Regions from separate parts of the Gracilibacillus pellucidus genome, predicted to be linked through region 1. Evidence: predicted binding sites of a transcription regulator. Region 1 holds the regulator's gene; each other region holds the start of a gene.

What was found. The regulator Rex, encoded in region 1, represses fermentation and respiration genes when NADH is low (regulators of the CRP and FNR family bind a similar motif). The targets are predictions, from matches to a motif close to TTGTGAAATATTTCACAA.
Region 2: a site for Rex is predicted at 2,573-2,590, ahead of nirB (nitrite reductase large subunit NirB). Genes of this name have one in related genera too.
Region 3: a site for Rex is predicted at 1,752-1,769, ahead of ric (iron-sulfur cluster repair di-iron protein). Genes of this name have one in related genera too.
Region 4: a site for Rex is predicted at 2,415-2,432, ahead of SH601_RS07515 (nitrate reductase subunit alpha). Genes of this name have one in related genera too.

The regions. Positions count from the first base shown of each region.
Region 1 covers NZ_JAWZSR010000015.1:27,447-31,670, forward strand. Annotated here, with positions in the region: gene groES (co-chaperone GroES) at 1-118, opposite strand, end outside; gene SH601_RS16525 (CPBP family intramembrane glutamic endopeptidase) at 373-1,089, shown strand; gene SH601_RS16530 (YdiK family protein) at 1,097-1,306, shown strand; gene SH601_RS16535 (redox-sensing transcriptional repressor Rex) at 1,336-1,980, opposite strand; gene SH601_RS16540 (ABC-F family ATP-binding cassette domain-containing protein) at 2,151-4,076, shown strand.
Region 2 covers NZ_JAWZSR010000009.1:96,915-101,138, reverse strand. Annotated here, with positions in the region: gene nirD (nitrite reductase small subunit NirD) at 1-129, opposite strand, end outside; gene nirB (nitrite reductase large subunit NirB) at 149-2,548, opposite strand; gene SH601_RS14385 (hypothetical protein) at 2,719-3,423, opposite strand; gene SH601_RS14380 (MFS transporter) at 4,045-4,224, opposite strand, start outside.
Region 3 covers NZ_JAWZSR010000003.1:170,899-175,122, forward strand. Annotated here, with positions in the region: gene SH601_RS06460 (hypothetical protein) at 1-399, opposite strand, end outside; gene SH601_RS06465 (HesB/YadR/YfhF family protein) at 504-803, opposite strand; gene ric (iron-sulfur cluster repair di-iron protein) at 994-1,695, opposite strand; gene SH601_RS06475 (response regulator) at 1,815-2,180, opposite strand; gene abc-f (ribosomal protection-like ABC-F family protein) at 2,460-3,641, opposite strand; gene SH601_RS06485 (ATP-binding cassette domain-containing protein) at 3,593-3,907, opposite strand.
Region 4 covers NZ_JAWZSR010000003.1:384,705-388,928, reverse strand. Annotated here, with positions in the region: gene SH601_RS07515 (nitrate reductase subunit alpha) at 1-2,280, opposite strand, end outside; gene SH601_RS07510 (Crp/Fnr family transcriptional regulator) at 2,841-3,530, shown strand; gene SH601_RS07505 (hypothetical protein) at 3,717-4,224, opposite strand, start outside.

The DNA of each region.
Region 1 (4,224 bases):
CAACTTTACCTTCCTGTGGCTTTTCTTGCGCAGAATCTGGAAGAACAATTCCACTCGCTGTTTTTTCTTCTTGTTTTACAAGTTCAATAATGACACGATCACCTAATGGTTTAAGCATCTTTGTTACCTCCTTGGATTTCTCATTCATTATTTGTCGATTATTAGCACTCGTTAGTTAGGAGTGCTAACACAATTATTATGATAATGAACTATCTATTTTTTTGCAAGTATTTTGACAGTTATATAGCAAAAAAATTTCTCCGCTTCTTTACACATACTTCTATGTATAGACGTAGTGTTTTAATTTTATTCTAAAGTTGTGTTAAAATACGTATCATGACAGTAAAAGATTTGTAAGGGAGTCGTTATTCTTTGCCAAGAAAATATATTTACTTAATTGTGACGTACATTGTTACGCAGTTTTCGATTATCTTAGCTCGACCGTTTATACCTGCAGATATGACGTATGAAGAGCTAGAAATTTTTGCTGCAAATTGGAGTATCGTATCATTTAGTGTAGCTACCATACTATCCATTATTATTCTAAGAGATGAAATAAAAGAGTTCTTTCAATTAAAGCAAAAGAAAATTGGCTCAATTATTTTATGGTCTGTACTTGGTGTTTTTATGGCGATGTTTGCACAAGCACTTGCCGTTTTAGTCGAATTTGTTATCTTTAGAATTCCACCTGGTTCAGAAAATACAATGAATTTAACGGATACTGCTCGTCAAACCCCGTTATTTATTATGCTGATTGCTGTGCTAGGACCTATCTTAGAAGAATTAGTTTTCCGTAAAGCTATTTTCGGTTCACTTAATAAAAGGATGAACTTCTTCCTAGCTGCATTAATATCAGGACTTGTCTTTGCACTAGTTCATCAAGACTTTGATCACATTTTAATTTACACATCAGTAGGAATGGTTTTTGCCTTTCTATATGTACACACGAAACGAATCATCGTACCAATTATTGCACATATGTCGATGAATAGTATTGCTCTAATTGCACAGTTCTCTCAAGATCCAGAGGAAATAAGACAGATAAGAGAACAATTCGAGCAGTTAATGATGATTCTTATTGGAGGATAATAATATTATGCGTATTTCACCTTTACGTTCTGCCATCTTTTATTTTGCATTAGGTATATTGTTTACCTATATTGCTATTCAATCGGCAGACGATACTGTGTTTAGTTTTATCACGATCTTATTAACAGCATTTGCAACAATTGACTTCGTTGTTGCGATTAGACTGATAAATCTACACTTTCGTATAAAAAAAGCGAAGAAAGAAAAGGAAAAATAGACGCTCATCGGCGTCTATTTTTTTACGTTCTATTCATCGCTGTTCTCTAATGGATAATGCTTCATAAAATAAGCCAAGGATTGTAATTCTACTGCTAAGTCAATATGGTGTACACGGACATTTTCTGGTACAGTTATTCGTGCCGGAGTAAAATTTAATATGCCATTCACACCAGCTTGTATAAGACGATCGGTAATATTTTGTGCCTCTGACAATGGTACAGTTAGAATTGCTACTTCAATATGCTCCAGATGTTTCTCCAAATCGTTAATATGGTGTACTTGAATATCGCCAATTTCTTTGCCAACTTTATCTGCATCCGCATCAAAAGCGATTTCAATTTTTGTATTATTATTTTTAGTGAAATTATAGTTTAAAAAAGCGGTTCCTAAATTACCTACTCCAATTAAAGCAACAGGTGTATTTTCATCTTGATCTAACGTTTTACGGAAAAAGCCTAATAAATACTCCACATTATAGCCGTATCCCTTTTTCCCTAACGCACCAAAATAAGAAAAATCTCTTCTGATCGTTGCAGAATCTACTTTGATTGCATCACTCAATTCTTTCGATGACACACGTGATTTTCCTTGAATATGAAGGTTGTTTAAAAAACGGTAATAAAGTGGTAGGCGTTTTGCCGTCGCTTGTGGTATTTTATTCTGACTCAACATCGATCATTCCCCTTACTACACTTCGGTTTAAATTTGTGAATGTTTTTACTTATGTTTTATTTTAACAGAAAAGTAGACAATTGTCGTGAAATAATTCACGAAGGCAGAATGCACTAGCTTGCAGTGGTATCTGCTTTCCGATACACTTAACGTAGTAGAGGTGAGTACAAATGATTTATTTACAAACGAACAATTTAACGAAAAGATTTGGCGCTGAGCTAATCTTATCTAATATAAAACTAGAAATAAAAAGTGAAGATCGTATTGCCATTGTTGGGCGCAATGGAGCTGGTAAGTCTACATTACTAAAAATAATTGCTAATCAACTTAGTTATGATGAAGGAGAAATCCACAAACCAAAAGATGTATCATTAGGCTATCTTGCCCAACATACTGGTCTTGATTCAACGGAAACGATTTGGGATGAAATGTTGAAGATCTTTGAGCATTTTCAAAAGGAAGAAAAATCGATACGCCAGATGGAGCAACAAATGGGAGATCCTGATTTAATCACTGATAATCAGAGATATGAACAATTACTTGCTAGTTATGATCAAAAACAGGAAAATTTTAAACTTGCTGGTGGATATCAATATGAAGCAGATATTAAAGCAGTTCTAAATGGTCTACATTTTCCTGAAAGCATGTGGACAACCTCGATTGCAACATTAAGTGGTGGCCAAAAAACACGACTAGCATTAGGTAAGTTACTCTTAACAAAGCCTAATATTCTAATCTTAGATGAGCCGACTAACCACTTAGATATTGAAACATTAACATGGTTAGAAGGCTATTTAAATAACTATCAAGGAGCTGTCGTCATCGTATCGCACGACCGCTATTTCTTAGACAAAACAGTAAACACTGTCTATGAAGTATCACGTCAACATTCAACGAAATTTCATGGCAATTATAGCGATTACTTACAACAAAAAGCTGCAAACTATGAACGTGATCTAAAACTTTATGAAAAACAACAAACAGAAATGAAGAAGATGGAAGAATTTATCCAAAAAAATCTTGTTCGTGCATCCACAACAAAACGTGCACAAAGTAGACGAAAACAATTGGAAAAGATGGAAGTAATGGATAAACCAGCTGGAGATGAAAGCTCAGCCAAGTTCTCCTTTACAATTGACAGAAGAAGTGGGAACGATGTATTGAAAATTAATGACCTTGCATTCCGTTACCAAGAAGCAGATCCATATATATTTTCACAGCTAAATCTACACCTTGATCGTGGAGATAGCATGGCACTTGTTGGACCTAATGGTGTCGGAAAATCTACCTTATTAAAAACGATTATTGGACAGTTAGATCCTGCTTCAGGCAGTATTCAACTCGGAGCTAATGTACAGATCAGCTACTATGATCAAGAGCAAACACAATTAAACGAGAAGAAGACTGTTTTGAATGAGCTTTGGGATGAATACCCGATGATGAATGAAAAGGACATTCGTACCATACTAGGTAACTTCTTATTCACTGGTGATGATGTGTTACGTCCAGTATCTGCTTTAAGCGGTGGGGAAAAAGCGCGCCTTGCTCTAGCAAAATTAATGATGGAAAAAGCAAACTTCCTTTTGCTTGATGAGCCAACTAACCACTTGGACTTAGATAGTAAAGAAGTGTTAGAAGCCGCATTAATAGATTATCCAGGTTCTATTCTATTTGTTTCACATGATCGTTACTTTATTAATAAAATTGCTACACAAGTATTAGAAATGCAATCGAACAAGACGACGCTATATTTAGGTGATTATGATTATTATATAGAGAAGAAGCAGGAAGAACGCGAACTTGCTGAATTGAAAAAAACAGAAACACAAGCAGTAGAAAAACCAGACAATACGAAATCTAACTATGAGAAAGAAAAACAACTAAAAAAAGAACAACGTAAAAAGGATCGCCGTATTAAAGAAATAGAAGAGGAGATTGAACAAATCGAACTTGAAGTAGAAGAAATCGATCAATTACTATGTGATCCAGAGATTTTTCAAGATCATGAAAAATCATTAGAGCTAACAACCAAAAATGATGCCTTAAAAGAACGATCAGAAGTATTAATGGAAGAATGGGAAGCATTACACGAATAGTGTAAAAGGACATTTTGCCTATCCAGCATGATGTCCTTTTTTATCTCCCACTTATTCACAGTCTTATCCACTTATCTATATTTGTTTTATCAGTTATCAAGTGTTTTATCCACATTATCCACAGAAAAACAATAATTTTTCCACAATT
Region 2 (4,224 bases), on a different contig from region 1:
TGCTTTGATGCCGTTATTCGCTAAACGAAAAACGGCTAGCTCTTTATCCCCTACCATCACTGCTTTGCCAAGGCTTATCGGGAAATCATCCATTTGTCCGATTCGTACTTTCTTCACCGTTTGTTCCATTACACGTCACCCTTTCTTCTTAGTGTGTTTGAATGTTTTGATACAGGTCCTTCACCGTTTGTTCATCTTCTATTACCGCTTGCCATGGTTCTTGATAAGCTGACAATGCGCGCTCCATCCGCTCATTCAATGCTTGGCGAACATGCTCATCCATTACTACTTCTTGCACATGTTCTAGACCTACTCGTTCAACAAATGCAGAGGTACGTTCCAAGTAGTTGGCATTTTCACGATAATATTGCAAAAATGCTGCTGTGTATGCTAATACTTCATCTTCTGTTTTCACTCTTACTAACAGTTCCGCTTGCCTTAAATCTGTACCACCATTACCACCAACATATACTTCCCAAACACCATCTAATCCGATGACACCGACATCTTTTACGCCACCTTCTGCACAATTACGTGGACAAGCGGAAACACCCATTTTTACTTTATGTGGTGTATTCAATCCTTCAAATTTCTTCTCTAACTGAATCCCCATACCGACGGAGTCTTGTGTACCGAAACGACAGAATTGTGCACCAACACATGTTTTAACCGTCCGGACTGATTTTCCGTAAGCATAGCCTGATGGCATCCCTAAATCTTTCCACACATCTGGTAAATCTTCTTTTGTAATTCCTAGTAAGTCTATTCGTTGTCCACCAGTTAACTTAATCATGCCAACTTGATATTTCTCTGCCACATCAGCAATTTTGCGTAAATCTTCTACATTTGTCACACCACCATACATTCTTGGTACAACTGAATAGGTGCCATCCTTTTGGATATTGGCATGTAACCGTTCATTGACAAAACGAGATTCGCGTTCATCCTCATAATCTGCTGCATGCACCATTCCTAAGTAATAGTTTAGTGCTGGCCGACACTTGGAACAGCCTTCCTCTGTTTTCCAACCTAGAACATTCATGACTTCTTTTGTATGGGTCAATCCTTTTTCACGAATTGCCGCTATTACTTGCTCACGAGATAAATCGGTACAACTACAGATAGTTTCACTACTGCTTTCACTATAATCATCCCCTAATGTTAATTCTAATAAATCCGTAACCATCCCTTTACATTGACCACAAGAACGAGCCGCATTCGTTACATTTTTCACTTCTTCTAATGAAGTGAGACCCTCTCGGTTAATGGCTTCGACAATCGTTCCTTTAGAAACACCATTACAACCACAAATGACTTCTTCATCTCCCATTGATTGCACAATACTTTCTTCTTCCTCCGCATTTTGCTGGCTTGCTAAATAGTCCTCAATGCTGGCATTTTTCTTCATGTAACTGAATAATTTAGCGCCTTCTTTCGTATTGCCATACAAAACAGTTCCAACGATTTTGCCTGATTGAATGACGATTTTTTTATACGTTTTCTGCCATTCATCCAATACCTTCATCGCTTTCGTATCTGCTGTCTCGTTAATAATTCCTGCTGAAAAAACATCTACACCTGATATTTTTAATTGTGTCGAAACAATAGAGCCTTTGTATCCTTGATGGTTCATGCCACAAATATGTTTCGCCAACACTTGGCCTTGTTCATATAACGGGGCAACTAAACCATAAGTTGTATGATTATGCTCCGCACACTCTCCTACCGCATAAATATTCGCTACATTTGTTTGCATAAAATCATTGACGACAATGCCTCGATTAACGGTAAGTCCTGTTTCTTTCGCAAGCTGAATATTCGGCCTTATCCCAATTGCCATCACGACTAAATCTGCCTGTATCACTTGCCCATCTTGAAATTGAATCCCTGTTACACGCTCATCTCCTAATATTTCTGTTGTTTGTTTATTAAAATGAAACTGCATCCCCTGTGTTTCTAATTCTTCTTGAAGTAATCCTGCCGCTGTTTGGTCTAGTTGTGCTTCCATCAAATAATCAGCAAGCTCGATGACATCTACTTTCATCCCTAAATTCAATAAACCACGCGCAGCTTCTAAACCTAAAAGCCCACCACCTATAACCGTTGCATGTTGATATGTTTTGGAGGTTTTGATCATCTCTTCACAATCAGCTATATCACGAAAACCAGTAACACCTTTTTTATCAGAACCTCGAATCGGTAAAATAAATGGATGTGAACCTGTCGCAATAATAAGATAGTCATATTCCGCTTCTTTTCCTTTGTCTGTAAAAACGACTTGCCGCTCCTTATCAATTTTCACAACCGTTTCTCCTGGATAAAGCAAAATATTATTGTCTTCATACCATTGCCATTCATTTAATATAATGTCCTTCAGTTCCGTATCCCCTTGTAACACATTTGATAATTGAATTCGATTATAATTCGGGTATGGCTCTTTGCCGAAGACTGTTATCTCAAAATAATCAGGTAACAACTTTATTATCTCTTCAATCGTACGAATCCCAGCCATACCATTTCCAATTAAAATAAGCTTTTGCTTTTCCATATCGCTAACCTCCTATTTCTCTTATTGCTCAACATTTCACATTTTGTATTATTATACTTGCTTCTTGTTTATTATTCTGTGATATACATCACCTTTTGCATAAAAAAACTGCACCTCCAATTGTTAGATTGTGTCTAACAATTGGGGTGCAGTTCAAATCTCCTGCTTTTTTAAAAATTAGTCATATCAAATCCGTTTAATAGATAAGTCGCAGCAATTAAAATAAGTAAGTATGCGGCAATTGTCCAATATAAATCGAATTTTGGTTTTTCCATATGAACCATAAATAAGTAAATATGAAGCACACCATAAAGCATGATAGAAAATAGATAGGTAAGAACAAAGAGATCTACTAATAAAAATCCAAAGAATAACGTTACTAAACAAAATATGATTGCAAAAGGTATGTTCACAATTGCATAATGTGTCAGCAATTGCTTATGCTCCATCTTTTTGTTCCCTGCATAAAGCAAGAATAAGTAAAGAGAGAAATAACCAACCGCAAACGTAATTATCCATGAAAGTGCCGTACTAAAGATTAACGTAAAACTAACAGTTGAAAAATAACTTAAAAGTCCTTCAAATCCAAATCGATAAAACAAGAAGGTACAAATACCTATTAACAAGGATAAAACCACCAAAATAAGTCCACTTGTTTGCATACTTATCGCTCTATTAGAACTAATAACAGCATGCGGTCGTAAAATGGAATCCAACAAAATGCTTTGTGTCTCTTTCACACTCTTCTTAAAAGCAGCATTCATCGCCGATTTTTTTTCTTCCTTTGCAACAGGCAAAGTCTCATCTGTTCCTTGCTCTACCGTATCTTCTATCTGCTCTGATTGTTCCAGATCTTGTGTATCACGATTTTCCACTTCGTCACCTCATCATTCTAAATTTACCAACAAAATACAACCTATCATTAATGAATAGTAACTTCAATAGGTAATTTCCATCATTTAGAATTAAGGGTAATATGTACTATTTATGAACAAACTACTCTCTTTTGCTCTGGATTTTTATAAATAAATCTGTTTATCTACACTTTATTTTCTTTTTCTCTCTCGTTTTGTAGATATATTTGTTTATCTACACTTTCTCACTGATTTCTTCTCCGTTTTGTAGATATATCTGTTTATCTACACTTTCTCACTGATTCACTCTCCGTTTTGTAGATATATCTGTTTATCTACACTTTCTCACTGATTTCTTCTCCGTTTTGTAGATATATCTGTTTATCTACACTTTCTCACTGATTTCCTCTCCGTTTTGTAGATATATTTGTTTATCTACACTTTCTCATTGATTCCCTTTCCGCTTTGTAGATATATTTGTTTATCTACACTTTCTCACTGATTTCTTCTCCGTTTTGTCAGTAAATCTATTTGCTAACACTCTCCCACCTATTTCTTCTCGGTTTTGTCAGCAAATCCGTTTACCAACACTTTCCACACCTATTTCCTCTCCTTTTTGTCAGCAAATCCGCCGATGCATCTTTAACCGTATTGTCTTAACTGGCGTATTGATCGACGAATGTTTACTTGATTAAATACTAACAGGAAGATACAGGTGAAAAAGATGTATATTACCCCGATAAAAAGGGAGCCTTGTAAGGGGGATAGCCATTCCATAAGAAATCCGGCTCCAATCATCGCAATCCCCATTGAACTATTTTG
Region 3 (4,224 bases), on a different contig from region 1:
TGATAATGGGGTAAAAAATAACAAATGATAAATGATAAGTGGCCATAATAATGCGAATGCCGTCATTTTCCACAATTGCTGGTATGCTAATTTTCGCTGTAATATGTATGTAAGGACTGATGAGCCTAATGTAATCAGTGATATACCGGTTACAATAATAAATAACATGAAAAATGGATAAAAAACGATGATTTGTAATAAATACTGGCTGAAAGAGATGTGTGATTCTCCTTGTTCAAAATTTCGTATGATTACTATCACATTCGGCAAAAAACTAAGGAAAAATAATAAAAATAAATATACAAGTGTGTCACGCATACTTACACGATTCAGTGCAAACATCGCTTCTTTTTTTGGTAGAAGGGCACTTTTGCGAAGAATAGTTAAAATGATTGTCATGTTTTTCCCCCGTGATTGTTATCTGATAAGATGAATAAATCATCTGAATGAAACAAAAATGAATCACTCAGATGACTGTATGGATGAAATAGATTGGTGACTACTTACTGTATTTTTTCGTAGTCATAGGCAACTTCTTCAAGTTTTTCGTCATAACCAACAATTAAGTTGTAACCTTTGAAAAACCATTCGTCGGAAGCATCAATAAAGAAAGTGATTCCACCCTTTTCTGTAGATGTAACAGTATCTTTTAATGGTTCATGTAATGCAAATGCAAGAGAGAAGCCGTCATGAATCGGACTGCTACCACCATATTTTGCTTGGAATTTTACTGTTTCGCCATCGTTTACTTCGACCTCATCTTTGAACCATTGTAAAGCTTGATCTGAAATTTTAATTTCCATGGATATACACTCCTTTATTAATGAAAAGTAAGTCTATTGAACTTATTCCCAATAATTTTCTATTCTACACTATTTTATCATAAACTCTTTTATAAGTTCGAGAAATAGGATTAAAATATTTCCTGGGAAATTGTCGAGAATGTATGGAACATTAAAATCTTTCTGGAAAAGGAATAGTGACTGTCGAAACTTAAGCTATTGATTCAAAAAGAATGCTATTTTCAAGATGAATATGCTTATATGTTCTATCTTCTAACTCTATTAATCGAGCATAGGTAATCCGAAATGAGTTACATGCATCATCGGGAAGCTGGTAATTATTTGTTATCTCATTCATTTGTTGAAGTAGTCCTCCAACATATTGATGATCATCTATCATTACTTCTTGTAATTGTAATAGCTGCTCTTTCACAGATTGTTTCGCTGCTTTTTCGTAATCGAGAATTAGTGGGAATAAATCATTTTCTTCTTCAATCATATGACTTTCTATTTCCATTTTAAACTGATGATATAACTTTTCTAACATTTGTAGTTGTGGATGTTGGGTACCATGAACACGATTAATTTTTGTTACAAATTGACTAAGTGGGGTTAATTCTTCATACAAATATTGATGATGGTGCGACAGGATGTAATCAATTAATTCAGAAGTGCGAACATTATCCCAATTAAGTTCTTGATTTCCAGCAACAATCCAAGCTTGATAGGAATAATTGATAGTACGAATCAACTCTTCACCATCAATCTTTCTATTTTTCTTATCAAGTACAATGTTTAGTGGTTGATTACCGCCACAACAAAAATCAATTTTTTCTTTTTTGAAAATATCACTTGCCTTTGGATATACTTTTACAATATTTGCAGGGGTGTCTGATAATTGAAATGTACGCATATTGTATTCCTCCTTTCGTTATTATTAGTAACTGTAGCAAAATGATAGAGAATTATTTGTGAAGAAAATCACATAAAACAATAAAAAATAAACAGAATGGTATTTTATAACCAACCTGTTTATTTTTGTTCTAAACTATTGTTCATAACCTCTATTAGATTATCAAAGTGTGGTTTGACAATAAACTCACTAGCCCCATAGTTCAATGCCTTCATGACATTTTCATTTGTTGCGAGGGAAGAGGACATGATTACATTTGCCTTTGGGTCTATCTCTTTAATTTTTATTAGTGCATCTATGCCATTCGAATTAGGCATAACGATATCCATAATCACTATATTAGGTTTATGACGTAAGTAAGCTCTGACTGCTTCTAAGCCATTTTTTGCTTCGGCGACCACTTGATAATGATGTTGTTCAATTTTTTCTTTTATCCAATGTCTCATAAATTGGGAGTCATCTGCAATAATAACGGTGTTTTTCATTATATCCCCCTACTGATCGTTTTAAACATGATGTGGATTGCTTCTATATGTTTATTCGACAAAAGGTATACTTTATTTTAAACGATTAGTGGCCTTATGTGAAGTTACTTGTTTAATAAAATAAGATTAGTTCCTAAGGTCCGGAAAATGACCAAAATAAGTATGTTTAAACGAAAGTTATGAGAAAGTTCGATTCCGATAGGAAAAACAACAACGACCACCCGTTTTAGTTGGTGGTCGTTTAAGTGTATTCATATTTATTTCCATGAAATGTTCATTCTAATAAATTTGCTTCATTCTTTTTTCTTGTATCTCGTATCTATGATCTGCCACACGTTTGACAAATTCACGGTCATGACTAACTAATAAAACCGTTCCTTTATAATGAAGCAGAAACGTCTCGAGTGCTTTCATGCTATAAATATCTAAAAAGATTGTTGGTTCGTCTAATATGAGCACATTATAAGCACCAAGGAACAGTTGGCAAAGTTTTAATCGTATAGCCTCACCACCACTTAACTGAGAGATTTCCTTTTTTAAATCGTTTCCTGTAAAGTTCATCGCATGTAAAACAGATCGAATTTTGCTTTGTTCGTAGTGGCTGATTTCTTTCATAAATTCTAGAACTGTTCTATTCTTATTCAATTGATAATCAAGTTGATGATACACACCAAAAACGACTTTGGGTGAAATCGTCATATATTCTCTGTAATAAATAATGTGGTTTAATAGCGTCGATTTTCCAGAGCCATTAGATCCAGTAATCGCAATGGTTTTGCCCAACGGAAACTGAAAGCTTGTATTGTCAAACAATAATGTATTATTCATTTTAATAGTAAGTCGGTCTGCCATGATCGGAAACTTATTATGCGATTGAAGCAGCTTTGGTTGATGAAAGCGAATCGTCTTTTCGGTTTCTATTGCTTTCACCTCTTCTAATTGTTCTACTCGTTTTTCTAATGCTTTTGCCGCTCGTTGAACCGACTTTTGACTAGTGTCTTTTTGTTTAGTCATAAGCATTCGATTTGCAGGTGTATTAACTTCTTTCTTTGACATAGACTGGTTTGCTTGGGTGATTTTCTTTGCCTTTTTCATTTTTTCATTTGCAGCAGATAGTAACCTTTGTTTTTCCTTTACATAATTTTCGTGTCGTTCTTGTTGTTGGGTGCGTTCAAGTTCTTTTTGATGTTCATAATCAGAATAGTTACCGGTATATTCAATAATTTCACCCTCATTTACTTCCCAGATCTTAGTGATGAGCTGATCGAGTAGGAAACGGTCGTGACTAACCAAAACGAGTGCTCCATAATAGTACATTAATTCCCTAATTAGAAAATCAATGCCATTTGTATCAAGGTGAGTAGTCGGTTCGTCAATAAGCAGGCCTTCATGATAAGAAGAAAATAGCTGAGCTAGCTTCCACCACTCATTTGTGTGGCATGACGATCTGGTACGTTTAATTGGCTAAGTAATTTAAAATCAGCTGTTTGATAAGAGGGGGACTCGGTTTGTTTAAAATACCCAAAATCAATTAAACGGTTTACATATCCTTTATTAGGTTGGAGTTCTTGGTGCAAAAACTGTAACAATGTGCTTTTTCCACTACCGTTTTTTCCAACGACACCAATTCGGTCAAATTGATGGATTTTCAGATTGTTAATAGTGAGAATGGTACGGTCAAAAAATGAAACTTCTATATCTCTCAATTCCAAAACTAGTTTTTCCATTATTGCACTCCCTTTTTGTGAAATTTAAAGGAATGTAATCATAAAAAACCACAGACAGGCTACTGTCTGTGGTGAAGAGTAAACGAGATATAGCAAATAGACGTCTTTCGAAAAAAACATACGAAAAAAAGACAGACGAATATCTACCTTTCTTCACGTCAAAAGTGTATACTTCTCCGTAGAAGATTATTAAAAATGTGCAGACTACTCCCGTTTACTCTGTTTTATGAAAACAGAGCCTTTGAACATATTGAGTTACTTCGTGTTCAAAGTTTGCTGGCGTAATCTTCCTGGTAACATCTTTATAATAATCCTCC
Region 4 (4,224 bases), on a different contig from region 1:
AAAGTCTAGCGCGACTAATAAATCTAGTTTTCCTTCTACATCTTCACGCCATCTTATTTCCTCAGGCTTCTCTTCTTCATTTGGTGTAGATAATAAACCATTATGTGTACCGAATAAATGCTTCATAAAGTACTCTTGCCCTTTTGCCGAGCTAGAGACTAAATTAGATCGCCAAACAAACAAGGATCTTGGGAAATTTTCTTCCGCATCAGGATCTTCTACCGCAAATTCCATTTCACCTTTTTTAAGCTTATCTGCTGTGTACTGTGCAATCTCTTTATTTGATTGCTTACCTTTTGCCGCTGCTTCTTTTGCTAGCTCCAAACTATTTTGATTAAATTGCGGATAAGACGGTAACCAACCAAGTCTTGCCGCTAATACGTTATAATCTGCTGGATGTTTATAGCGTAAATCACCACCTGTTGGCGATTTTAATGACTCTGTGCTTGATTCTTCATATTTCCATTGATCGGTAGCGAAATAGAAGAACGATGTCGCATTTTGCAAACGTGGTGGTCCTTGCCAATCTTTCGCAAAAGCGATCGTAGACCATCCTTCAATTGGACGACATTTTTCTTGCCCAACATAGTGCGCCCAACCTCCGCCATTTTTACCTTGTGATGCAGTTAAAATAACGAGATTCAAAATAGCGCGGTAAATCGTATCACTATTAAACCAGTGATTAATTCCGGCTCCCATAATAATCATCGAGCGCCCATCTGTATCGATCGCATTTTGGGCAAATTCACGTGCAACTTGTGTAACGATGGATGCTTTCACCCCTGTTATACTCTCCTGCCATGCAGGTGTATAATTTGATGAGGTATCATCATAGCCTTCCGCCTCATACTCCGTTCTGAACTTATTAATGCCATATTGACTAATCATTAAGTCGTAAACTGTCGCAATATATTTTGTGCTACCATCAGCAAATGTTACTTCTTTGACTGGAATAGGTCGCTTAAATGTTCCTTTTTTGTCCTTCTCAAAGTATGGAAATACGATTTCTTTGCGCGTAGAATCTGTAGAAACAACAGATAGCGCTGGTTCAATAAAACTTCCGTCCTCTTTTTCTAAAGAAAGGTTCCACTCTTTTCCTTCTTCCCAACGTTGTCCCATCGTTCCATTCGGTACAACCAATTCATTTGTTGCTTGATCAAAAATAACTGGCTTCCATTCAGCATTGTCTTGATGTTGACCTATATCACTAGCTCGTAAAAATCGCCCTGCTTTTAGCTCATCACCTTCCGGCTCTAACATAATAAGAAATGGCATATCCGTATATTGCTTGGCGTAATCAATAAACATTGGCTCTTGACGTTTTTCATAAAATTCATTCAAGATAACATGTGTCATTGCTTGAGCAACAGCTGCATCTGTACCAGGATTTGGTGCTAACCAGTTATCGGCGAACTTCACATTTTCCGCATAATCGGGTGCCACAGAGACCACTTTTGCCCCTTTATAACGTACTTCTGTCATAAAATGGGCATCTGGTGTACGTGTTAGTGGTACATTGGACCCCCACATAATTAAATATTGGGCATTGTACCAATCAGATGATTCTGGTACATCTGTTTGTTCTCCCCATATTTGCGGTGAAGATGGTGGTAAATCTGCATACCAATCATAGAAACTGAGCATTTCTCCACCTAATAGATTGATAAAACGAGCTCCCGAAGCATAGCTAATCATCGACATCGCTGGAATGGGTGTAAATCCAGCAATTCGGTCTGGACCATATTTTTTTATCGTATAAATTAATTGTGCAGAAATGAGCTCTAGAGCATCCTTCCAATTAACACGAACATGCCCACCTTTACCTCGTACCTTTTTATAGCTTGCTGCCTTTTCTTTATCTTCTACAATACTTGCCCACGCTGTTACTGGATCTTGATGTTCCTTGATTGCTTCTCGCCAAAGTCTCCATAGTTTCCCTCGCATATATGGATATTTAACACGCAATGGACTATATTCATACCAAGAAAAAGAAGCACCTCGTGGGCAACCACGTGGTTCAAACTCTGGCATATCAGGCCCGCAAGATGGGTAATCAATTTGTTGATTTTCCCATGTAATAATGCCGTTTTTTACAAACACCTTCCAACTACATGAACCAGTACAGTTAACACCATGTGTCGTTCTAACCACTTTATCGTGTGACCATCTGTTACGGTACATGTTTTCCCAGTCGCGATTTTTTTCTTCTAATAAAGACCAATTGCCAGAATAGCGTTCCGTTGTTTTTAAATATTTTAATCTGAATTTATTCTTCTTCAATTCGCTCACCCCTCTTGTATTTCTTATAGTAGGTAACTTATGTTGCTGTTCTAGGCTTTTTTCTTTGATTTGTCGTTGAGGCTCCACTAAGTTAGGTTAATAGGAAAAATAATCATAGTTTTATTATGAAGTGTTCGTGAAGAATTGAACATTAGGGAATAACCTATATTCTTAGAGGAATCCCCTTGTATACTGTAGACAGCATTACCGATATATTTGTGAATGAATATATAGAACGCTGATTATATCAAGGTATAGAGAATTTCCTACAATATTTTTAGGGATTTCCCTCATTATCAGCACAGAGTAATTTTGATAGGATGGAGATAAGAAATGATGAACCATTTGTTAAAAAATGTTCAACAAATCACAGATAAAGTGAGATTTCAATCAGTGGGAGTTTTTGACTCCACTGATTGTTAGCGAAACTTATCAGGGCGTTAGCGTCCGTTTATCCCCCACTTACCTTCTTTGTTTTAACTCGAATCTTGAAGTGGGGTATTACGGACGTTTACACCGTGATAAAAATATAAGCTTCTGCTAGTTAGGGGGGAATGTGGATGTTACAAACAAGTACAAACTTTAAGCAATTTCCAATATTTCAAAAGTTAACAGAAGATGACTTGCTTCGCCTTCAAGAAATCTCTATAGAACGAATATACACGGAAGGCACGACGTTATTTCGCCAAGCTGAACCGAGAAAGACCATTTATTTCATTTTGTCAGGCTTCATAAAAGTTTATAAAGTCGATGCAGAAGGTCAAGAGCTTGTTACGAATATACTTCACGCTAATGAAATGTTTCCTCATTTCGGTTTTTTTGAGCAATCACCATATACAGAAACAGCTGTTACACTTACAGATGTTCATTTACTAGCCGTTCCGATCAAAGAATTTGAATTATTGTTACTAGAAAAACCTGGAATGGCTATTCAAACGATGCAAATAATGGAGGAGAAATTCCTTGAAATTCAAGAGCAACTGCAATTTATGCAAACACAAGATGTCTTCCATCGTGTTGTTTTAATGCTTGTACGCTTTGCAACTGAGCTTGGTGAAAGAAAAGATGAAAGACAGATATTTTTCATTTTACCAATTACTAATTTAGAGTTCGCCAATATGATTGGTGTATCCCGTGAAACCGTTAATCGTGTCTTTAATCACTTAAAAAAAATAGAAATTATGTCCTACAATCGTAAGCAAATACTTATCAAAGATTTTCCTTCTTTACAGAGTTATTTAGGAGATTAGACATAAAAAAACAAGCCCAGTGTATGGCTTGTTTTTTGTGCTATTGTAGAAATGTTATTACGAATACTTGATCCCCATCATATCATGATGCTTTTGTTCCGAAAGTTATATATTCCATCATTGAGATACTATCGACTTCATGGGTTTCTATCAACTTTCTAGATTTACTATCAACTTCAAAGTTTTCTATTTTTGACGAGTGGAGAACATATAGGCAATCATTGCTAACAGCAGCTTTTTCTTCTCTGAATCAATTTGATTAGATAATTCTATAATATCATTATCTAATTCTTTAAAAACAGCTGTATATTCGTGTGGGAATCTACCATTATAGAAGTATGCCCAACGGTGATTTTCTTGATCACAGATATCAAAGTCCCCATATGCCCCGCTTGCCTTTACAGGTAAAATCAGCTGACCGTTCTGATCTAACAATTTTCCTTTAATCGTGAAGATGCTCTTTAATTCTTCCTGATGGTATTGACCAATAAACTGGTCATTCTCATCATATACATCTAAAAACGTTTGTTTGATGATCCCTCGTCTTTTAAAGGTTAACACTTTATCCCCTTGATAGGTAACAAAGCTCATTTTAATAGGTAAGAGCGATAAAAACGCTTCATTAAGAAGCAGTGGATATTGCCACCATGATAAACCGGTAAGTTGAAATGTTCCAAGAAATTCTCCTGTTTTT